3 regions of the Rhodococcus sp. RS1C4 genome follow, and region 3 is predicted to be linked to each of the others. Evidence: riboswitches for the same ligand, from Rfam matches in the RefSeq annotation. Region 3 holds a riboswitch; each other region holds the start of a gene.

Evidence for each region. Region 3 has a riboswitch for S-adenosylmethionine ahead of CH289_RS13265 (amino acid ABC transporter permease). Riboswitches for the same ligand answer to the same signal wherever they lie in the genome.
Region 1: another riboswitch for S-adenosylmethionine. It lies ahead of CH289_RS18155 (mandelate racemase/muconate lactonizing protein); the one in region 3 lies ahead of CH289_RS13265 (amino acid ABC transporter permease).
Region 2: another riboswitch for S-adenosylmethionine. It lies ahead of CH289_RS12240 (aminotransferase class V-fold PLP-dependent enzyme); the one in region 3 lies ahead of CH289_RS13265 (amino acid ABC transporter permease).

What each region holds. Positions count from the first base shown of each region.
Region 1 is NZ_NOXZ01000035.1:34,957-38,166, forward strand. Features, by position in the region: gene gdhA (NADP-specific glutamate dehydrogenase) at 1-844, shown strand, start outside; SAM riboswitch class IV at 1,307-1,426, shown strand; gene CH289_RS18155 (mandelate racemase/muconate lactonizing protein) at 1,456-1,887, shown strand; gene CH289_RS18160 (DUF3558 family protein) at 1,992-2,489, shown strand; gene CH289_RS18165 (hypothetical protein) at 2,498-2,878, shown strand; gene CH289_RS18170 (MerR family transcriptional regulator) at 3,022-3,210, shown strand, end outside.
Region 2 is NZ_NOXZ01000023.1:307,477-310,686, forward strand. Features, by position in the region: gene CH289_RS12235 (Pls/PosA family non-ribosomal peptide synthetase) at 1-1,145, opposite strand, end outside; SAM riboswitch class IV at 1,373-1,488, shown strand; gene CH289_RS12240 (aminotransferase class V-fold PLP-dependent enzyme) at 1,540-2,883, shown strand; gene CH289_RS12245 (hypothetical protein) at 3,022-3,210, shown strand, end outside.
Region 3 is NZ_NOXZ01000027.1:7,339-10,548, reverse strand. Features, by position in the region: gene CH289_RS13275 (ABC transporter substrate-binding protein) at 1-35, opposite strand, end outside; gene CH289_RS13270 (amino acid ABC transporter ATP-binding protein) at 68-865, opposite strand; gene CH289_RS13265 (amino acid ABC transporter permease) at 862-1,827, opposite strand; SAM riboswitch class I at 1,990-2,087, opposite strand; gene CH289_RS13260 (DUF222 domain-containing protein) at 2,548-3,210, shown strand, end outside; gene CH289_RS13255 (amidohydrolase) at 3,198-3,210, opposite strand, start outside.

The DNA of each region.
Region 1 (3,210 bases), on a different contig from region 3:
AGACATCGGCGTCGGCGGACGCGAAATCGGCTACCTGTTCGGCCAATACAAACGACTCACCAACTCGTACGAGTCGGGAGTGCTCACCGGCAAGGGAACGTCCTGGGGAGGGTCTCAGGTGCGGCGTGAGGCGACGGGATACGGTGCCGCCTACTTCGTTGCCGACATGCTGGAAACCCTCGGGACCTCGCTCGACGGCAAAACCGTGGTGGTCTCCGGCTCGGGCAACGTCGCGATCTACGCGATCGAGAAAGTACATCAGCTGGGCGGCAAGGTCGTTGCATGCTCGGATTCGTCGGGATACGTCGTCGATCCGAATGGAATCGATCTCGAACTACTCAAGGATCTCAAGGAAGTTCGACGCGAACGCATCAGCGCCTATTGCGACACCGTGAAGGCTGCGACATTCACGGCGGACGGGTCGATTTGGGACGTGGCGTGCGATGTCGCAATCCCGTCGGCAACACAGAACGAGCTCGATGCAGACGCGGCAAAAGTGTTGATCAACAACCAGGTGCGCGTCGTGGCCGAGGGTGCGAACATGCCTACCACTCCGGACGCAGTGCAGTTGTTCCGTGACGCCGGAGTTGCCTTCGCTCCAGGAAAGGCCGCCAATGCAGGCGGAGTCGCGACATCAGCACTCGAGATGCAGCAGAACGCATCTCGCGACTCGTGGAGCTTCCACTACACCGACGAACGTCTCGCGGCGATCATGAATGGAATTCACGCGCGGACCATCGAAACAGCAGCGGAATACGGCAAGCCCGGCGACTACGTGCACGGCGCCAACATCGCCGGATTCATTAAGGTCGCCGACGCAATGGTCGCCCTGGGAGTTGTCTGAGACTCGAACTGGCCGGTGATCCGGTGCCCGACGTCGACGAGACATCGCCAGCACCCGCCGTCCGTAGTCCGGGCGGCGATGAATGCGAAGGTGCGACACTTGACATCGTTCGAGTGCATTGTTTCCCTGACCGGCGGTGCGCGGTCGAAGGCAGCGCGCGACGGTCGCACACCGACCTGGCTGCTCTCGACCCGTCGCGACGACCTCGTTCGGCACCGAGTTCTCCCGACAACGGACAGCCTGGCCGCACAAGTGCCGACCGAGCGAGCGCGGCGTTGGCTCGGGATTCTGGAAAGCACAGAAGTAATAGCCTTCGCGATCGGGTTTTCGACGATCGCCGGGTGCGCGTTCGGACCTTGAGCGCTACCACGCCGTTCGCAGTGTGCGACTGGCGATCCAAGTGCAGTGGATCGCAAAAATAGACTTCTGATCCGCATCGACGCCGAGTATCCTCGGACGCAGGTTCAAGAGTGACAGTCAGCGGTACCTGGCCGACTGTCCGGCAACCCCGTCTCCATCGACAGGGGTGCCCCAGGGGAAGAACCGGCTCGACCGACGGCCGTCGGCGAGCAAGTCGATGGAGGTACCGAACCTCCGGGACGAGGTGAGTCATGTCTGATCCATTCGGACTTGCTGAGGCACAGGCGAAGTGGAACCCGATCCCGCCGGAACGCAGACGACGGTGGTGCCGGACCCTGCTCGACTACCCGCCGATCTGGTACGGGACCTTCGCGATGATCGCGACAAGGCAACACATCCTCGACGGCGGCTACACCAACATCGTCGCGTGGATCGATCTCGCCAAAAGAGCGGAAGCCGTTGGCTTCACCCCGGAGACGTGGCTGATCTTCCGGCAGAGTCTTCAGCGTGAGTACCTGATCGAGGACTTCCCGTCCCACCCGGCGAAACGGCTCGGCAACGGCGGGATCGAGTCCCTCGTCGTCGACCCGGAAGACTTCGCCGACTGGCCATGGATGTACGAGGCCGGATATCGAGCATCCGAGTCGACCGTCAGATCCCTCGCACGACCGGCCGACCTGTAGGTCACCGCGCTGCGGTGAAGCGGAACCGTTTCGATGGTCATTGCGTCTAACCTGTTGATCGACGTGATCGAGGGGGTCGGGTGCGTACACGAATAGCGGCATCAATGGCTGTAGCGGCACTGCTTGCCGGATGCAGCGGGGGTGTCGAAGGCAGTCCCGTCGCCGCTGAGCGCTGGGATCCGTGCAGCATCACCCCAGAAGCGGTGGACGCAACTGGGTTGGACAACTCCACCCGTCAGGAAGGATGGGGTCGCGGTATCGAGGTTCCGGACTGGGCGCGGTGCGTGTTCAGCGCTCCAGGGGGCGCGAATTCGCCCTACGGACTGAGCGTGATGTCATCGATTGAGCACACGCTCGACGAAGCCCGTGCCGACCCCTCTAATCGTGACGGCCGTGATCTAACAATCGGTGGTCGCGATGCCTACATGTACGTTACCGAGTTCGGTAATGCGCTCAGAGACTGCAAGATCGCTATCGATGTCCCGCCAGGCGTTGTGGTGTTCACTGCGCTGTATGAGATGGACGACGGCGTGGATGCCTGCGCAGTAGTGAAGAGGCACGTCAACGATCTGGAGTCTGCGGTTCCGGCCGCACCGAAGTAGGGGGCTCGATGAGTAATCCTGGAGAACCGGTCACCTATTGGAAGGCCCTGGCTGTTGCTGCAGACAACAATCAGTTGTATCTGAACGAGGAAGCTGCCCACGCCTGCTACGAAGCGTGCGACAAGTACATCGCAAAGTTGAAGGTGCATCAGAAAACTGCGAGGGATCTTCGGAACGTTACCGGCTGGGGTGACTTCAATATGGGACTTCACTTGCAGAAGGTTTTCGCCGACAAAGCCGATGGCGGCGAGAACAACATGGTCGACGTGTTGCAGAGTCATATCGACGTCGTCGAGGAAATGAAGATTGTCTTCAACAAGTTCTTCACTTCGACAAATGACGTGGACGAGGCAAACGCCGGAGGCATTCAAGTCGACGGGCCTAGGTAGCGTCAGACGGCACGGAAACGCAGCTTGGTCTCAACCGGTCAACGCGTCGGCTCGGTTGAAACTACGTGAGCTCCGGTGGGCGTTGTGGTGTGTGGGCTCAGGGTAGGGCGGCAGAATTCAGGCATTGACCTTGACGCTAGGTCATGGTTGAGACTGAAGGCATGCAGATAGGGCAACTCGCTACCGCGGCCGACACCACACCGAGAACGGTGCGTCACTACCACCGCCTCGGTCTCCTCGCCGAGCCTCAACGGCGCGGGAACGGCTACCGCGAGTACACGATGAACGATGTCGTTCGGCTCATGCGCATTCGCTGGCTCGCGACCAACGGC
Region 2 (3,210 bases), on a different contig from region 3:
CCGAGCGTCGGCATCGGCGCGTACTTCTCGGCGTCCTTGGCCGGGTCGAGATAGCGGGCAAGGCCGACGCCGCCGATCACCAGCTCACCGACTTCGCCGACGGCAACAGGGTGGCCCGACCCGTCGACGACGGCCAGATCCCACCCGTCGAGCGGGAGGCCGATCCGAACGGGTCCCTTGCCGTCCATGATCGACGCGCAGGCGACGACGGTGGCCTCGGTGGGTCCGTAGGTGTTCCACACCTCGCGGCCGTCGACGGCGAGGCGCTCGGCCAGTTCCGGCGGGCACGCTTCTCCGCCGAAGATCAGCAGCCGGACGGCTTCCAACGCGACGGCAGGCCACAGGGCAGCGAGCGTCGGGACGGTCGAGACGACGGAGATGTCGCGGGACACCAGCCACGGCCCGAGATCGAATCCACTGCGCACCAGGGACCGGGGAGCGGGCACCAGGCATGCACCGTGCCGCCACGCCAGCCACATCTCCTCGCACGAGGCGTCGAAAGCCACCGACAAGCCGGCGAGGACACGGTCGCCCGGTCCCAGCGGATCGTCCTGCATGAACATCCGAGCTTCGGCGTCGACGAACGCCGCCGCGTTGCGATGACTGACCGCAACACCCTTCGGGGTGCCGGTGGAGCCGGAGGTGAAGATGACCCACGCGTCGTCGTCGGGAGTCGGGGTCGTCAGAGCATCAGGGGCGGGGGTGTCCTGCTTCTCGGCCGTACCGGCGGCGATACCGCCTGCCGTGACGACGGCGGTCACCTTGGCCTCGCCGAAGACGAGCTCGGCCCGCTCGTCGGGGTCGTCGGCGTCGACCGGCACGTAGGCGGCGCCTGCGTTCAGGATCGACAGAATCGCGACGTACAGGGAGAAGGAACCGGACGGCATCCGGATGCCGACGCGATCGCCGCGCCGGACGCCGGCCCTGGCCAGCCACTGAGCGCCTTCGTCGATGTCCTCGAGCAGTTCGCGGTAGCTGACGGAGACGGTGCCGTCGTCGATGGCCGGTGCGTCGGGAAACTGCGACGTCGTGGACCGCAGGATGTCGATGAGCGTGCGTTCCTGTGGAGCACGCTCACCGCGCAGGAACTCGGGCGGAACCCCGTTGCGGGTGTCGGCCGTTTCCGATGGTGATTGCACAGACAACCGGGTGTCCTTCTTCTCGTGTGGTACCGAAATTCGAACGAACGTCGCGCGTCGTTATCTCATGTTCGGTTGTCCAGAAGGTGAACAGTCTCGGCTGTCCCCTTCCGACACAAGTCGTAGCTCGGCATTGCGCGGATTCTACTAGGAAGTGCCCCGTTCGCCCCTGTCGAAGGGTTTCCTACCTGGGAGGTTGACAATCCCTCGCCGCGTTTGCCATCCTCTTTTCAGGTCATGAGTACCAGCATCGAGCCCCGGCTTGCTGGTCGGCAACCCTCCTCCGCGGTGGGGTGCTCCGGGTGACGACCTGGCTGGCGCCGGAAAACCGGTGCAGCAAGCGCGGACTCGATTTCCGACAGGTACGTCGGGTCCCTTGATCGACAAGGGGTTATTTGTCATGACTGCTGTTCTGAACAACTCGTGTGCGTCTTTCGCGGCCGTCAGCGGAGCTGACCTTCAGGTCCCGTTGGTCGACGGAACGAGTTGCGCATACGCCAATTTCGACTACGCGGCCAGCGCGCCTGCGCTCGCCGAGGTCACCGCACGGATCGCCGAGTTGCTTCCGTACTACTCGAGCGTGCACCGCGGAGCCGGGTACGCATCCCGTGTATGCACGGCTGCGTACGAGAAGGCCCGGGTGACGGTGTCCGATTTCGTGGGCGCACAGCCGGATTCGGTCGTCGTCTTCACCAGGAACACCACGGATTCGCTGAACCTGCTCGCGGGATGTGTACCGGGTGACACCGTGGTGCTGGACATCGAGCACCACGCGAACCTGTTGCCGTGGAGGGATCGTCGCGTTGTGGTCGCCGCCGACTCGATCGCCGAGACGCTGACACGCATCGAGGTCGAGCTGGAGACGAAACCCGCTGCGCTGCTGGCGATCACCGGCGCGTCGAACGTCACCGGAGAGGTGCTGCCGATCCGCGAACTGGCCGAGCTCGCGCACTCGCACGGTGCGCGCATCCTCGTCGACGGCGCGCAGTTGGTGCCGCATCGCCGCATCGACATCGGTGATCTGGGTGTCGACTACCTCGCGTTCTCCGGCCACAAGCTGTACGCGCCGCACGGTGCAGGCGTCCTCGTCGGCAAGCGGGACTGGCTCGACGCGGCCGAGCCATACCTCGCCGGAGGCGGCGCCGTGCGCTCGGTCTCGATCGATCGGACCGAATGGGCGCCGGTGCCCGCACGGCACGAGGCCGGAACTCCGAACGTCCTGGGAGTCGTCGCACTGGCCACGGCATGCGAGGCGCTGGCTCGGCACGAGTCGGCAGGATCGATCTCGCACGAGCGCGAACTGTCCGACCGTCTGCGCGACGGTCTGTCGTCGATCGACGGCGTCGGCCTTCTGACGGTCTGGAACGACGCACCGGACACTGTGGGCATTGTCACATTCACGGTCGACGGGTACGGCCCGGGCGAGATCGCCGCGTACCTGTCGGCAGAGCACGGAATCGGTGTGCGCGACGGCAAGTTCTGCGCGCATCCACTGCTGTCCAGGCTCGGCCACGCAGGCGGGGCCGTACGCGCCAGCCTGGGGCTCGGCAGTTCCGGAGGCGACGTCGACAGGCTGATCGACGCGGTCCGGACCCTCGCAACCGACGGACCGTCCTGGACGTACGAGGAGGACGGCGGATGGTGGAATCCGGTGCCGGATCCCCGCCCGTTCCCCGATCTGGCCGACGGTGCCGCAGGCGTGGGATCCCCATGCGCCACACAAACGGTTAGCATCGCTTCATGACAGCAATTGCTCTGTCGCAGAGCGGACTCTGGTCGGATCGCTACGTCGATCTGTGCCGTACCGCCTCGGGGTCGTGTAGGCGTTCGGGCTAGGCCTCAGCCGTCATATCCCTGCTTGCACCAGAAGGACTTCACCTTCATGTCGAACAGTTCAGCCGTACGCGTAGCACTCGTCCACCCGTCGCAGTGGACCGAAATCACCGACGCAGCCCCCACCGAGACGATCGTGCGGATCGAAGCCGCCGACCTTCGTGAAGGGCAGCAGGCACGAGCTCGTGCCCGCGCCGAGGCCGTCGAGGCGGGCAAAGACGCGGACAGCGTCGCCGTG
Region 3 (3,210 bases):
GCGAGGACAAGAAGTCCCCGGTTGAATCTGGGCATGGTTGTTCCTTGTGTTGTGTGGGTGTGGAGGTCTAGAGAACGTGCGCGAGAAAAGCTTTGGTGCGCGGTTCCTGTGGATTGTCGAGCAGTTCGGAAGGAGTGCCTCGTTCGACGACCTGCCCGGCATCCATGAAGACGACGGTGTCGGCGATTTCCTTGGCGAATCCGACCTCGTGGGTCACGATCACCAGGGTCGCGCCTTCACGGGCCAGTCCTCGGATGACTTCGAGTACCTCTCCGACCAGCTCGGGGTCGAGGGCCGACGTCGGTTCGTCGAACAGAATCACTTTGGGACGCAGAGCAAGTGCGCGTGCGATCGCCACACGCTGCTGCTGCCCGCCCGACAGGCGTCGTGGATAGTCGTGTGCCTTGTCCTTCAACCCGACGCGCTCGAGAAGGGCGAGCGCCTCGGGTTCCACGTCGGCACGCTTGCGCTTCTGCGCGGACACCGGAGCTTCGAGCACGTTCTCGAGAACGGTCAGGTGCGGAAACAGATTGAAGTTCTGGAACACGAAACCGATCTGCGAGCGCTGCTTCAGGATGTCCTTGTTGCTGAGCTCGTGCAGTTTGTTGCCCCGACGACGGTATCCGACGAGGTCGCCGTCGACACGGACCGTTCCCTGATCGACCTTCTCGAGGTGGTTGAGGCTGCGTAACAGCGTCGACTTGCCCGACCCGGAGGGACCGATGATCACCGTCACCTCACCGGGCCGGACGACGAGGTCGACACCCTTGAGGACCTCGAGTGGTCCGTAGGACTTGTGCACGCCCCGGACCTCGACGGCGTACTTGCTGTTCTCGGTGGGCGTGGTGGCGTCGAGCGTCGTCATCGCGTTGCTCCTCCGCGCGGCGGTGCGGTGATCTCGGCAACCCGCTTGCGAATCTTCTGGATCGGTGTCAGGGGAATGGTCCGCACCGCGCCTTTGGCGTAGTGCCGTTCGACGTAGAACTGCACGACGGACAGAACCGAGGTCAAGATGATGTACCAGACCGTCGCGACCATGAGCAACGGAACGACGCGGCCGTTACGGCCGTAAATGACCTGCACCTGGTAGAACAGCTCGGCGATCGCCATGACGGACACGATCGAGGTCCCCTTGAAGAGGCTGATCACCTCGTTCGCGGCATTCGGCAGGATGCCCCGCATCGCCTGTGGCAGAACGATCTTGAAGAACTCGCGCCGCTTCGGGATACCCAGCGCGGCAGCGGCTTCGAGTTGGCCCTGGTCCACCGAGATGATGCCGGCACGGACGATCTCGGCCGAGTACGCAGCCTGATGAAGAGCAAGACCGATGATCGCGGCCGTCGATCCACTGATGACGTTGTTGACGTTGAACTCGAAGAACGCAGGACCGAAGGGAATTCCGAGCGTCAATGTCTGATACAGGTACGCGATGTTGAACCAGAACAGAAGCTGCACGATCAGCGGAATGGACCTGAACGCCCAGATGTAGAACCACGAAATGACCTGCAGAACAGGGTTGTTGGACAACCGAGCGACAGCAAGACCGATACCGATCGCGAACCCGATCAGCGTGCCCCAGAACGTCAGCTGAATCGTCAACCACAGCGCGGACATGACCGACGCCGCCGTGAAGTACTGAGCGAACGTCGTCCAATCCCAGCCCGGGTTGGTGGCCAGACCGTGGACGAACTGCGCCACGAGTACGAGAACCACCACGCTGACGATCCAGCGCCACGGGTGCCATTTCTTGGCGACGATCAGATCTTCGTCGTCGACGGTCGGTTCTGCGGCGGCGGGCCGCGCGTCCAATTGAGTCACCGGATCCACCGGGTGTGAGCATGCATGATCGAAACCTTTGCCGAGGTAAGTAGAGCGAGGGGTGGTGCGATGCGGGTAGCGCGCTAGCTACAGCAGTACGTCGCGATACGGCACAGGTCGACGTGCAGACGACGCCACTCGGTCCGGTACAGCGGTGCGCTGTTCATGTGTCCTCCATCGGTCCTGGCGGTAGCACCCACACCTACCGTGAGGCAGGGGGTTGCTGCGACGTCGTAGAGCCAAGGTCTCTCGGTCGCTCTGGATGGTGACAGGAATGTATTCGCTCGATAGTGCAACCGTCAAGTCAGCGCAACCGATTTGTGCAGCGGCGCTTGACGTTAGGGTTCGAATCACCCTGATTTCAAACCTTGCATCCAGGAAGACGGATTATTCGGAGTGCGTTGCAATCGAACACTTGTTCGAGTACCTTCGAAGCCATGGGGAAGCCGGGGGGCATCGAAGAGCGGGTACGGAGCGAGGCCGACGCGGCTGCGCATATCCTCGACGGCCTTGCAGAGTCACGCAGGGCCGAAAACCGAGCTTCGGCCGAACTGATCCGCGGCCTGTACGCACTCGGAGAGTTCAGGCTGGCCACCGAGGCGGATATCCACAGCCAGGGCGGCGAAGCGGACGTGACACTCGCGCAGCGAGCCGTCGAATGCGAGGCCTCGGTGACTCTTGCTCTGTCGCGCACAGCGACTCGCGAGAGACTGATCGTGGGCAGGGAATTTGGAGGAGCGACTCCCGGCCATCCTCGACGCATTCAGAGCGGGCGACCTCGACTATCAACGGGTTCGCACCATCGCGCTCGTGCTGTCGAAAGCGAGCGACAACACCGTCCGCGGGATCGAAGCAGATGTTCTGGCCTCTGCACGTCGGTGCAGTATCCGTCGATTGCGCGAGCGCATCTGGGCGCACTGGTTCGACTACAACGAGGCCGAAGCACTGGCGGCACGCAAGGCAACAGAATCGGAAGAACCATGCGCATCGATCAAGCACGGCGCCGACGGAATGGCCACTCTGTTCGCAAAGATGACCGCTCTCGAAGGCGTGGAATGCAATTCGGTTCTCGACGAGATCGCAGGCACGGTGATGGTCCCGGGCAACGGTGTACCCGCGCGCAAGAACAAACGCACACGCACGCCCCGACCGACCGCCCCCACCGGCGATCCACCCGACGAGCTGTATGCACCCACGTGGTGGGAAACGTACATCGGTGAGTACAGCGAATACGGCGACGTGGCCGACACCGATCGGGCTGCCTACGTGCCGTCGCTCGGTGACATCGCGCGACTGACAGACCCCACGGCACGTGCCGACGCGATTTTCCTCCGAGAACGATTCCTCGAACATCGCGCAGTCGTGACCGCGCGTGAACGCTACCGGCCGCCG